Regions from separate parts of the Variovorax sp. YR634 genome, predicted to be linked through region 2. Evidence: riboswitches for the same ligand, from Rfam matches in the RefSeq annotation. Region 2 holds a riboswitch; the other holds the start of a gene.
What was found. A riboswitch is a leader RNA that binds a small molecule or an ion and turns the genes downstream of it on or off. The one in region 2 is predicted to bind glycine.

Region 1 (6,614 bases), on a different contig from region 2:
CGGACAATGCCCGACCGCTTGCCCCTCTTAGTCAAATAGCATCGCGACATTCAGTAGCAGGCCCGATCGATCTTTCTCGGACAATTTGGGAGGGATATCGGTCAGGGGCCATGCGATATTCAATGTTGAGTCATTCCACAAGATACATCGCTCGGCGGCTGGCGCATAAAAATCGGTAGTCTTATACAGAAAATCGGCAGTCTCACTCAAAACGAAAAAGCCGTGCGCAAAACCCTCGGGCACCCACAGCTGTCGATGGTTTTCTTCAGTCAACTCAACCCCCACCCATTTACCGAAAGTTGGCGAACTGCGCCGTATGTCCACAGCCACGTCGAAGACGGCACCTCGTACAACCCGCACCAGTTTTCCTTGGGTCTGCGTCAATTGGTAGTGCAGTCCACGCAGCACCCCCTTGGCCGACCGCGAATGATTGTCCTGAACAAACTCTACATGCCGCCCCACGGCCTCATCGAAGACCTTGCCGTTAAAGCTCTCATAGAAAAACCCTCGCGCATCGCCAAACACCTTGGGTTCGATTACGAGGACGTCGGGAATGGCGGTGGGCGTGGCTTTCACGAGCGAACCTCGTCGCTCAGCAGGTGCTTGAGATATTTCCCGTAACCACTCTTTTCGAGCGGTGCCGCAAGCTTCGCGAGCTGCTCAGTAGTGATGAATCTGTTGCGCCACGCAATCTCCTCCGGACAGGCGATCTTCAGTCCCTGGCGATGCTCAAGCGTCGCGATGAACTGGCCGGCTTCGAGCAGGCTGTCGTGCGTGCCCGTGTCCAGCCATGCGTAGCCTCGCTGCATGATTTGCACATTCAACTGGTCGCGGTCGAGATAGGCTTGGTTCACTGCGGTGATCTCCAACTCGCCTCGCGCGCTGGGCTTCACGGCCTTGGCAATATCCACCACATGGTTGTCGTAGAAATACAGCCCCGTGACAGCGTAGTTGCTCTTGGGCTTGAGTGGTTTTTCCTCGATGCTGCTGGCCTTGCCATTGGCATCGAACGCGACCACGCCATAGCGCTCAGGGTCCTGCACATGGTACGCAAACACGGTCGCACCGCTCTGCTTGGTATCGGCGTCCGACAGCAGATGCACGAAGTCGTGCCCGTAGAAGATGTTGTCCCCCAGCACCAGTGCACTCGGAGAGTTCCCGACGAACTTGTCCCCGATGATGAACGCCTGCGCCAGCCCGTCAGGGCTCGGCTGCACCGCGTACTGCAGGTTGATGCCCCACTGGCTGCCGTCGCCCAGCAGTTGCTGGAAGCGCGGCGTGTCCTGCGGCGTGCTGATGATCAGGATGTCGCGCATGCCGCCCAGCATCAAGGTGCTCAGCGGGTAGTAGATCATCGGCTTGTCGTACACCGGCAGCAGCTGCTTGCTGAGCGCCAGGGTCGCGGGGTGCAGGCGGGTGCCCGAGCCACCGGCCAGGATGATGCCTTTGCGTTGCGTCGTCTTGGTCATGTTCTTTTTCTCGTGAAAGTTCAAAGAATCTCGCGCAGCATGCGCGCGACGCCTTCCTGCCAGGGCGGCAGGCGCAGGCCGAACGTGGCCTGCAGCTTGGTGGTGTCCAGGCGCGAGTTGTGCGGGCGCTTTGCCGGGGTCGGGAAGGCACTGGTCGGCACGGCCTCGACGGCCTCCGGGCCGGCCTTGAGTTCGACACCCGCTACCTTGGCTTGCTCGATCACGAAGCGCGCATATCCGTACCAGCTGGTCTCGCCGCCGGCGATGGCGTGATAGAGGCCAGCCTTGGCCGGGTCCTGCAGCGTCGCCCGGATGGCATGCGCCGTCACGTCGGCCAGCAGCTCCGCACCCGTGGGCGCGCCGAATTGGTCGTCGATGACGGTCAGCTTGTCGCGCTCCTTCGCCAGCCGCAGCATCGTCTTGGCAAAGTTGCCGCCGCGCGCCGCGTACACCCAGCTGGTGCGGAAGATCAGGTGCTTCGCGCAGTGCTGGGCCACCAATTGTTCGCCTTCGAGCTTGGTGCGCCCGTACACGCTGAGCGGGCCGGTCGCGTCGTCTTCCTTCCAGGGCCTGGTGCCGCTGCCGTCGAAGACATAGTCGGTCGAGTAATGCACCATCAGCGCGCCGATCTGCTGCGCCGCCTCGGCCACGATTCCCGGCGAGGTCGCGTTGAGCTTGCGCGCGAAGTCAGGTTCGCTCTCGGCCTTGTCGACGGCCGTGTGCGCCGCCGCATTGACGATCACGTCGGGGCGAACCTTCAATACCGTCTCGGCCAATTGCTCCGGCCGGCTGAAGTCGGCGTTGAAATCCGTGCTGTCGAAATCGAGCGCGACCAGTTCACCCAGTGGCGCCAGGCTGCGCTGCAGCTCCCAGCCGACCTGTCCGCCCTTGCCCAGCAGCAGCAACTTCATGCCGCAGCCTTCGTCGTGTCGTATTGCTTCTCGACCCACTCTCGATACGCGCCGCTTTGCACGTTGCGCACCCACTCGCCATTGGCCAGATACCACTCGACGGTCTTGCGGATGCCGGTATCGAAGGTCTCGGCGGGCTTCCAGCCAAGCTCGGCCTCGAGCTTGCGCGCATCGATGGCGTAGCGGCGGTCGTGGCCGGGGCGATCGGTGACGTAGGTGATTTGTTCCTTGTACGGCTTGCCGTCGGCGCGGGGACGCAGTTCGTCGAGCAGCGCACACACGGTGTTGACGATCTCGATGTTGGGCTTCTCGTTCCAGCCGCCCACGTTGTAGGTCTCGCCCAGCTTGCCGGCTTCGAGCACGCGGCGGATGGCGCTGCAGTGGTCCTTCACGTAGAGCCAGTCGCGCACCTGCATGCCGTCGCCGTACACGGGCAGGTTCTTGCCGGCCAGTGCGTTGACGATCATCAGCGGGATGAGCTTCTCGGGAAAGTGGAAGGGGCCGTAGTTGTTGGAGCAGTTGGTGGTCAGCACCGGCAGGCCGTAGGTGTGGTGCCAGGCGCGCACGAGGTGGTCGCTGGCGGCCTTGCTGGCCGAGTAGGGGCTGTTGGGCTCGTACTTGTTCTCTTCGGTGAAGGCGGGGTCGGTCTTCGACAGCGAGCCGTAGACCTCGTCGGTGGACACGTGCAGGAAGCGGAAGGCCGTCTTCTGCTCGGCTGGCAGCGCGCTCCAGTGCCCGCGCACGGATTCGAGCAGGCGGAAGGTGCCCAGCACGTTGGTCTGCACGAAGTCTTCGGGACCGTGGATGGAGCGGTCCACGTGCGATTCGGCGGCGAAGTTGACCACGGCGCGCGGCTTGTGCTCGGCCAGCAGGCGATCGATGAGGGCGCTGTCGCCGATGTCGCCCTGCACGAAGATGTGTTTCGGGTTGCCCTTGAGCGACGCGAGGGTCTCGAGGTTGCCTGCGTAGGTCAGCTTGTCGAGGTTCACGACCGGCTCGTCGCCGTTGGCGATCCAGTCGAGTACGAAATTGGCGCCGATGAAGCCAGCGCCGCCGGTAACCAGGATCATGAAGTCCCCTGCTGATATATGGAACGATCGCCTTGCGGCAAATCAACAGGCGATTATCCCATTCGGCCAGAGGAGAGAAATCAAAGGTTGGCGCCCGCGCAAGCCCCGCCTACAATCACCCCCACTGCAGGAGAGCGGGCTACCCCGGTGGCCCTACCGAAGGCGCAAACTCCCATAAACGCTCAGGTCGGTCCGAACAAGGGACCTGTACTGCACCAACTGAAACGCCGTCTGGAGAGCCATCACACCGCCCAACGTGGTCGTGATGCACCGAAGGAGCAAACCCTCTGCGGGCGCAGCGGGTGAATCTCTCAGGTACCGAGGACAGGGGGAGCGGCAACTTGGACAGCGGTCGTCCGGTTGCTTTGCTATTTATTCAATAGCACACCACGCCCGTCGTTCAAGCACTGCAACCTCAAAGGTACTTGAAATGCGCGTGATCGTTCTTGGCGCCGGCCTGCTCGGCGTGACCTCGGCTTACTACCTCCAGCAACTCGGCCACGAAGTGACCGTGATCGACCGGCAGGCCACCCCGGCCGCCGAAACCAGCTTCGCCAATGGCGGGCAGATTTCCGTCAGCCATGCCGAACCCTGGGCCAACCCCAGCGCACCGCTCAAGGTGCTGCAGTGGCTGGGCAAGGAAGATGCTCCGCTGCTCTTCCGCATCCGCGCCGACATGCGCCAGTGGCTTTGGGGCCTCCAGTTCCTGCGCGAATGCACGCCGGCGCGCACCCGCCACAACATCGAGCAGATCGTGCGTCTCGGAACATACAGCCGCTCGATGTTGCAACAGTTGCGCCGCGACACCGGCCTGAACTACGACCAGCGCACGCAGGGCATCCTGCACTTCTATACGACGCAAAAAGAGTTCGACGGCGCCCTCGCGCCCGCCGAGCAGATGCGCGCCCTGGGCTGCGAGCGCCAGGTCATCTCGGCCGACGAAGCCGTGAAGATCGAGCCCGCCCTCGCCCACATCCGCCCGAAGCTGGCCGGCGCCACCTACACGGCCGAGGACGAGTCCGGCGACGCCAACCGCTTCGCGCGCGAACTGGTGGGCCTGGCCACCGCGGCGGGCGTGAAGTTCCTGATGAGCCACACCGTGACCGCGCTGCGCGAAGCCGGCGGCAGCATCGATCACGTCGAAGCCACCGACAGCGAAGGCCGCTTCCAGCGCATCCGCGGCGACGCCTTCGTGCTGGCGATGGGGTCACTGAGCCCGCTGTATGCCGCGCCGCTGGGCATCCGCCTGCCGATCTACCCGGCCAAGGGCTATTCGGTGACGCTGCCCGTCAAGGACGCGTCGAAGGCCCACCAGGTCTCGCTGACGGATGACGAATTCAAGCTCGTGTTCTCGCGCTACACCTCGGAGTCGGGCGACCGCCTGCGCATCGCCGGCACGGCCGAGCTCAACGGCTACGACCGCGACCTGAACCGCGTGCGCTGCGAAGCCATCGTGCGCCGCGTCGAAGAGCTGTTCCCCGGCGCCGGCGACACCACGCAGGCCCAGTTCTGGACCGGCCTGCGCCCCGCCACGCCGAGCAACGTGCCGCTGATCGGCAAGACCAGGCTGCCGAACCTGTTCCTCAACACGGGCCACGGCACGCTCGGCTGGACGCATGCCTGCGGCTCGGGCAAGTCGATCGCGCGGATCGTGAGCGGGCTGGCGCCGGAGGTCGATTTCGCGTTCACCGGCATGCCTGCGCCCGCGCCGCGCGCGCTGCAGCCGGCCTGATCGCGTTCAGTCCTTGCTGGTAAACACCGTCAGCACCCCGGTATAGCCATACAGGTGATGCCGGGCAATCTCGCCCGCAGCGAAGAACCCGACCAGCGGCACGTCGCCCAGCGCGTGCCGCACGATCTGCAACTCAGCGCCCGGTGCGCCGAAGTGCGGCCCGCCGCGCCCCGAGCAGCTCACGTACACCGCCCCTGCGATGCGCCGTGCCGGATGCGGCGCCGCCTCGGCCTCGCCCGCCGCCACGGCGCGCGCAGTGGCGAGTGTCTGCTCTTCGGGCTCCAGCTCCTCGCGGATTTCCGCGCAGATGCGCATCAGGTCGGCCCGCGCGGCCTGCGCGTTGCGGCGGCAGAAGGTCAGCCGCATGCCGGCCTCGGCCACATCGGCAATGGCGATGCCGCGCCGCGTCGGGTCCAGCCCGATGATGTGGCGCACCAGCACGTCGGCGCCCAGGTCGCCGGTGCGGCGGATGCCGTCGCTACCGGCATCGGCCAGGCCGACCAGCGTGTTGCGCACGGCGTCGATGGCCTCCTGCGGCCGTTCGAGCGACACCTGCAGATCGGCCAGCAGCACGTCGAGCGCCGGCTCGCCGTCGAGCTTCAGCAGCAGATTGCCGTCGGCCTCGGTGATCTCGCGCTCGCGCACCGCCCCCGAGCGCAGCGGCTGGCAGCCCTGCGTGACGCGCGACACCAGCCGTACGCCTTCGCCGAACACCACGCCCGACAGGCCGCCCGAGAACACCCCACCCGCCGCCCCGTGCCCGCGGATGTTGCCGTTGCCGCCGACTGCGAATTGCAGCGCGCTGCCGCGCCCCGAAGACAGCCCGCCGAACAGATAACCCGTGTCAGTGCGCCCCGCCATCTCGGCGATCAGCTCGGCCAGGTCGGGCGTTGCCGGGTCGGCGTGCACCAGTGCCGTGTGCGCCTCGAAGCCGCTCATTTCGGAATTGCCCAGCGGCGCCACGCCCGAGAACACGCGGTACTGGTCGCTGGGCAAAGCGCAAAGCATCAGGCTCATGCCGGGTTCGTCGAAGTACTCGGCGTTGTTGGCCGACACGCCGATGCCGACGGTACCCGACCAGTCGGTCACTTCGGGCAGCTCGGCGCTCAGGTGGTCGAGGATGTCCTGCGCCTCGCTCGCATAGTGGTCGGTGATGTAGAGCAGCCCCAGCGTCGGCGACGAGGCGTAGTCGGGCAGGGCCATCTGTGCGCGCAGCTGGGCCAGCACGAGGCCGGCCGCCATGCGCCATTGCGGATGGGTGGCGTGACCGGAGGGAAACAACTTCATGATGCGTGCCAACCCGTTCTCTTCAACAAATGGATGTGTATGACGTCAACGCCGGGCGGAGGTTCGCTTGCGCGCGGCTGTCGATGTCTTCTTTTTGGCAGCCGGCGCTGCAGCCTTCTTGGCCGCAGCAGGCTTGCGGGCGGCC
Region 2 (6,614 bases):
GAAGACCACACGCTGCCCACGCCGCAGACCAGCTACGGCATCCAGAAATTCATTGGTGAACAGCTGGTGGCCGATTTCACGCGCAAGGGCTTCGTGCGCGGGCGCAGCGTGCGGCTCATGACGGTGAGCGTGCGCCCGGGCAAGCCCAACGGCGCGGCCTCGGGCTTCTTCAGCGGCATGATCCGCGAGCCGCTGGCCGGGTTGCCCGCCGCCTGCCCCGTGCCCGACGCAACGCCTGTCGCCATTGCGTCACCGGCGCGCACCATCGAAGGCATCATCCGCGCCGCCGAGGCCAGCGATGCGCAGTGGGGCCCGCGCACCGCGCTCAACCTGCCCTCTCTCGCCACCACGGTCGGCGAAATGGCCGCGGCGCTGGAGCGCGTGGCCGGCAAGGCCGCCACCGCCCTGCTGGACCGCACACCCGACCCGACGATCCAGCGCATCGTGAAGACCTGGCCGGGCCACATCGATACCGTGCGCGCAAGGGCGCTGGGGCTCACGTCCGACGAAAACTTCGAGGCCGTCATTCGCGAGTACGTCCGTGAAAATCCCGACGCGGTAAAGCTCCCGGGTGTTGCATAGTCCGTTGCGCCTGACGCGCACCTGACCCCAACCCCGGAGACATCATGAAACTCGGCCACATCGCCGCCGCCTGCCTTTCGCTTGCCCTGGGCACTTCCGCCTTCGCGCAGCAACCGACCGTTCTGAAGATCGGCTACGCGACCTCCAAGGAGTCGCACTACGGCGTGGGCTCCACGGTGTTCTGCGAAGAAATCGAGAAAGGCACCCAAGGCCGCTACAAGTGCCAGCACTTCGCCAACTCGGCGCTCGGCGGCGAGCGCGAGCAGATCGAGGCCATCCAGCTCGGCACGCAGGACCTGGTCAACACCTCGACCGGCCCGGTGGGCAACTTCGTGCCCGAGGTCAAGATCGTCGACATTCCGTTCCTGTTCCGCGACTACGACCATGCGCGCAAAGTCATGGACGGCCCCATCGGCCAGGACATCCTGACCAAGTTCCCGAGCAAGGGCATCATCGCGCTGGCCTGGACGGAGAACGGCTTTCGCCACATGACGAACAGCAAGCGCGACATCGTCAAGCCCAGCGACGCGGCCGGCCTGAAGATGCGCACCATGGAAAACAAGGTGCACATGGACGGCTACCGCACCTTCGGCATCCTGCCCACGCCCATGGCTTTCCCTGAACTGTTCGGCGCGCTGCAGCAAGGCACGGTCGACGGGCAGGAGAACCCGATTCCGGTGATCCTGTCGTCGAAGTTCTCGCAGGTGCAAAAGCACCTCTCGCTCACGGGCCACGTGTACTCGCCGGCGCTGCTTCTGCTGTCGCCGAAGGTGTGGAACAAGCTGTCTGACGCCGACAAGAAGGTGTTCACCGAAGCCGCGAAGAAGGCCGCCATTGCCCAGCGCAAGAAAGTCAACGACGACGAGAACAACGGCATTGCCCAGCTCGAGAAAGACGGCATGAAGGTCACGCGCACCGTCGACGGCGCCGCCTTCCGCGAGGCGCTGAAGCCCGCCTACGTGAGCTACGCCAAGGAATTCGGCGCGGACAACATCAAGAAGATCACGGACGTCAAGTAAGCCCTGAGCCGCCACGGCCGGCTCTCCGGCAACGCGCCCGGCACGCATGCGTGCGCCGGGCGCTTCGTTTTTCAGACAGAACAGAGAACAACACAAAGTGCAAGCCTTCGAGCGCTACTTTCTCGCCGCCAACCGCTGGGCGCTGATTCTTCTGCTGGCCGCCATGTCGGTCATCATCTTCACCAACGTCGTGCTGCGCTACACCACGAGCCAGTCGCTCGAATGGGCCGAGGAGGTGTCGCGCCACATGATGATCTGGCTCACCTTCCTGGGCGCCGGGCCGGTGCTGCGCTACGGCGGGCACATCGCGGTCGAGAACCTGCAGGACGCCTTGCCCCGCAGCGCGGCCGTCGCGGTGCGCATCGTCGTCGCCGGGCTGCTGTTCGCATTCTTCGGTTTCATGGTCTGGTACGGCTGGCTGTACATGGAACGCACGATGTTCCAGCTCACTGCCGTGACTCAGATTCCGTTCGCCTACATCTACAGCGCGATGCTGTTCGGCGGCATCTTGTTGATCGTGCACTGGCTGCTGGTGGTGCGCGGCTACGTGCTGCGCAGGGAGTTCGCGTCCGACGCGCACTTCGACGCCAACGCCTCGGCGTCGCTGTAAGGAGAACGACCATGGACGCAAGCATTGTTCTGATCGTTTCCGCCTGCATTTTCCTGGCCATCGGCGTGCCGGTGGCCTTTGCGCTGGGCCTCTCCACCGTTACCACGCTGATCCTTGCGGAGAACTACCCGCTGATGGTGCTGCTGAAGGAAACCTTCACCGGCATCGACAGCTTTCCGCTGATGGCGGTGCCCTTCTTCATTCTTGCGGCCGAACTCATGAGCGGCGGCTCGCTCACCGAGGTGCTGCTGCGCTTCGCAGGCCAGTTCGTGGGCCACCGACGCGGCGGGCTGGGCTACACCAACGTGGTGTCGCTGACCTTCTTTTCGGGCATCTCGGGCTCGGCGCTGGCCGACGCGGCGGGGCCGGGGTCGATGCTCATCAAGATGATGGACAAGGCCGGCTACGACCGCTCGTACGCGGCGGCGCTCACGGCCTCGACCGCCATCGTCGGGCCGATCATCCCCCCCTCGATCATCATGATCATCTACGCGCTGCAGGACGAGAGCGTATCGGTCGGCACGCTGTTCGCGGCCGGCATCATGCCGGGCATCCTGATCGCGGTGGCGATGTGCGTCGTGAACTTCTACGTCTCGAAAAAGCGCAACTACAAGGGCGACGGGCAAACGCCTCCGCTGCGCGAGATCCTGGTCACGACCTGGAAGGCGATTCCCGCGATCCTGCTGCCGGTGGTGATCCTGGGCGGCATGCGCGCCGGCTGGTTCACGCCGACCGAGGCCTCGGTGGTGGCGGTGTTCTATGCGCTGGTGTGCGGCAAGTTCGTCTACCGCACGCTCGAGTGGAAGATGCTGCCCGACATACTCTCGCGCTCGGCGTTGCTGTCGGCTTCGGTGCTGATCATCATCGGGCTGTCGGCCTCGTTCGCGTGGGTGCTGACCATCGAGGGCATTCCGCAGCAGATGGCCGAATGGCTCATCAGCATGAACCTCTCGCCGTGGATGTTCCTGATCATCGTCAACGTGTTCCTGCTGCTGTTCGGCATCTTCATCGAGCCGCTGCCGGGCGTGATGGTGCTGGCGCCGATCCTCGCGCCGGTGGCCATCAAGCTGGGCGTGGACCCGGTGCACTTCGCGATGATCGTGATCTTCAACCTCACGCTGGGCATGATCACGCCGCCGGTGGGCGGACTGCTGTTCGTGACCTGCAACGTGTCGAAGGTGCCGATGTCGGCGCTGGTGAAGGAACTGGTGCCGTTCCTTTGGGCGCATGGGGCTGTGCTGGTCATCCTGACCTTCGTGCCCGCGCTGAGTACGTGGCTGCCGCACGTGCTCGGGTTCAAGTAACGGCCTGGGCTCCGGGGCCTGATCGGCCCGGTGAATCGGCGGATGTTCACTGCCAGAATCGGGCGACGGGCCAAGGGCCGACAACCGACAAGGAGGGGACTGCGCCATGAATCGATTCCTGAGCTGCCTGCTGGGCGGCGCCTTGCTGGCTCCGGCTGCCTTCGGCGCCCCGCCCGCAATGCCCGCCGCGGTACCAGCCCCCGTATCGGCAGCAGCGCCGGCCGATCCCGCCTCCAGCATCCGCGAAGTCGAAGCCGCCGTGCGCGCCTGGGCCGCGGCCTGGTCAGCCCGGGACGTGGTGCGCTACCTGGCCGCCTATGCACCCGACTTCACGCCGCCCCGAGGCCAGGACCGCAAGGCCTGGGAGGCGGACCGCCGCGCGCGCATTACCGACAAGACGACCATCAGCGTGAGCATCGACAGCCTGGTCATCAGCGTCCAGGGGCAGGCGGCCAGCGCGAGCTTTCAACAGACCTACAGCGCCGACAAGCTGCGCGAGAAGAGCCGCAAGACGCTGGAATTGCAGCGCGTGGGCAACCAGTGGCTCATACGCAAGGAAAGCGCGGGCTGAAGGCCGGCCGCGATTGCCCCTGTAAGGCAAACGGTTCATGAAGATGTCACCACTTGCAACGATGCTGCAGCCCTCGATTCCCGAAAGCTGTGGCTGCCATGTTTCCCACCAAGACCGACAAGGCGCGCGACGAACTCCAGGGCGGACAGCGCACGCTCAGCCAGCGTGAGCGCGCCCTGCTGCTGATGGCCGATGGCCGGCGCTCGCTGACCGACTTCAGTCCGCTGTTCTCCAACCGGGTCGAAGCCGAACAGGCGATCCAGGCGCTGGTGCAGCGGGGCTACCTGCAGGCCCCGCAGGCTGCTGCTGCGGCACCGGCGCCCGCACCGATAGCAGCCCCCGCCCGGCCCGCGCCTATCGCCGCCGCCGAGCCGATCCAGGTCGCCACCACCTCGGCCGACACCTTCGACGGCAAGCGCTCGCTGGCCACCACGCGCATGTTCCTGTTCGACATCTGCGAGCGCATGTTCGTGCGGCGCGACCCGAAATTCGCGCTGCAGATGCGCGACGCCCTGCGCGAGGCCCGCGACCGCGAGGCGATGCTGACCATCGCCGCGCTGATGCTCACCGAGATCGAGAAAACCGCAGGGGTGGAACGGGCCGAATCGCTGCGCGAGCGCATCGACAAGCTGCTGCCGCCGGCCGAAATCATCCACTGACGCAAAACCCCTGCCCCGCGCGATCCACTACACTCGCCAGGGTCAGGAGAGAGCCCCGCGTGCCGGGGCCGCCGAAGGCGCAGGGGTTTCCCGAACGCTCAGGCAAAAGGACTGACAAGGCGCCGGTGAACACCGGCGTTTCCTTGCTGGAGAGAGGCCGTTGCAGTGAAAACTGCCCATCGGCCCACCGAAGGAGCAAACCCCGATCGTGGGGCGAATCTCTCAGGTAAAGCGGACAGCAGGGGTGGCCCATGGCTTGCGTCATGGATTTCGTCTGCCCCTTTGGAGTGCCCCGTGGCTGCTTCTTCCGCCCCCGCTACCGAACTTCTCAAGACGCCGCTGCACGACCTCCACGTGGAGTTCGGTGCCCGCATGGTGCCCTTTGCCGGCTATTCGATGCCGGTGCAGTACCCCGCCGGCCTGATGGCCGAGCACAAGCACACGCGCGACGCGGCCGGCCTGTTCGACATCTCCCATATGGGCCAGCTGCGCCTCGTCGGGCCCGATGCGGCGGCGGCTTTCGAAACCCTGATGCCCGTCGACGTGATCGACCTGCCCGCCGGCAAGCAGCGCTACGGCCTGCTGCTGAACGACGAAGGCGGCATCCTCGACGACCTGATGTTCTTCAACGAGGGCAACGGCTCGATCTTCGTGATCGTCAACGGCGCCTGCAAGGTGGCCGACATCGCCCACATCCAGCAGAAGATCGGCAGCCGCTGCCAAGTGCAGCCCCTGCCCAACCACGCCCTGCTCGCGCTGCAGGGCCCGCAGGCCGCGGCCACGCTGGCGCGGCTGTCGCCCGGCATCGAGCGCTTCGTGTTCATGACGGGCGGTGCGGTGCAGATCGGCGGCATTGCCGCCTTCGTCACCCGCAGCGGCTACACCGGCGAAGACGGCTTCGAGATCTCGGTGGCCGCCAAAGACGCCGAGGCGCTGGCCCGCCTGCTGCTGGCCCAACCCGAGGTCAAGCCCATCGGCCTGGGCGCGCGCAATTCGCTGCGGCTCGAAGCCGGCCTGTGCCTCTACGGCAACGACATCGACACCACCACCACGCCTGTCGAGGCCTCGCTCAACTGGGCGATGCAGAAGGTGCGCCGCACAGGCGGCGCGCGCGAAGGCGGCTTTCCAGGCGCGACAAAGATCCTCGCGCAGCTTGCCGTCGCTACCGCAGGCGCTGCCGGCCACACCGACCACGACACGCTGAAGCGCAAGCGCGTGGGCCTCGTCGCCCTCGAACGCATTCCGGTGCGCGACGGCACGGTGCTGCAATCTTTCGAAGGCCATGACATCGGCATCGTCACCAGCGGCCTGCTCGGCCCGACGGCCGACCGCTGCATCGCCACGGGCTACGTGGCCACCGCCTTCGCCGAGCCGGGCACGCGCGTGCAGGCCATCGTGCGCGGCAAGCCGGTGCCGATGGAGGTCTCGACGATGCCTTTCGTGCCCACCCGCTACTACCGCGGCTGAGCCTGGTCGACAGGCTAGGCTCTGCACCCCGATTCATTTTTTCCACGAGGAGTTTTTCCATGAGCATCAAGTACACCAAGGACCACGAATGGGTGTCGGCCGAAGGCGACGCAGCCACCGTCGGCATCACCGTGCATGCGCAGGACGCGCTGGGCGACGTGGTGTTCGTCGACCTGCCCGAAGTCGGCAAGACCTTTGCGCAAGGCGAAGTTGCCGGCGTCGTCGAATCGGTCAAGGCCGCGGCCGACGTGTTCATGCCCGTGTCGGGCGAGATCACCGAAGTGAACGAGGCGCTGCGCGCCGACCCGTCGCTCGCCAACAGCGACCCGCTGGCCGCCGGCTGGTTCTTCAAGGTCAAGCTGAGCGAGCCCGCGCAGCTCGACGCCCTGCTGGACGCGGCCT

Region 1: linked by a shared signal. The riboswitch ahead of BLV60_RS21240 (D-amino acid dehydrogenase) and the one ahead of gcvT (glycine cleavage system aminomethyltransferase GcvT) in region 2 are both predicted to bind glycine.

What each region holds. Positions count from the first base shown of each region.
Region 1 is NZ_FNOL01000013.1:97,553-104,166, reverse strand. Features, by position in the region: gene rfbC (dTDP-4-dehydrorhamnose 3,5-epimerase) at 28-576, opposite strand; gene rfbA (glucose-1-phosphate thymidylyltransferase RfbA) at 573-1,469, opposite strand; gene rfbD (dTDP-4-dehydrorhamnose reductase) at 1,490-2,380, opposite strand; gene rfbB (dTDP-glucose 4,6-dehydratase) at 2,377-3,450, opposite strand; glycine riboswitch at 3,568-3,668, shown strand; glycine riboswitch at 3,672-3,788, shown strand; gene BLV60_RS21240 (D-amino acid dehydrogenase) at 3,881-5,182, shown strand; gene BLV60_RS21235 (FIST signal transduction protein) at 5,189-6,469, opposite strand; gene BLV60_RS21230 (PhaM family polyhydroxyalkanoate granule multifunctional regulatory protein) at 6,515-6,614, opposite strand, start outside.
Region 2 is NZ_FNOL01000007.1:17,869-24,482, reverse strand. Features, by position in the region: gene denD (D-erythronate dehydrogenase) at 1-582, shown strand, start outside; gene BLV60_RS14340 (TRAP transporter substrate-binding protein) at 627-1,601, shown strand; gene BLV60_RS14335 (TRAP transporter small permease) at 1,699-2,211, shown strand; gene BLV60_RS14330 (TRAP transporter large permease) at 2,223-3,515, shown strand; gene BLV60_RS14325 (L,D-transpeptidase Cds6 family protein) at 3,622-4,086, shown strand; gene BLV60_RS14320 (hypothetical protein) at 4,185-4,745, shown strand; glycine riboswitch at 4,779-4,869, shown strand; glycine riboswitch at 4,882-4,994, shown strand; gene gcvT (glycine cleavage system aminomethyltransferase GcvT) at 5,040-6,212, shown strand; gene gcvH (glycine cleavage system protein GcvH) at 6,272-6,614, shown strand, end outside.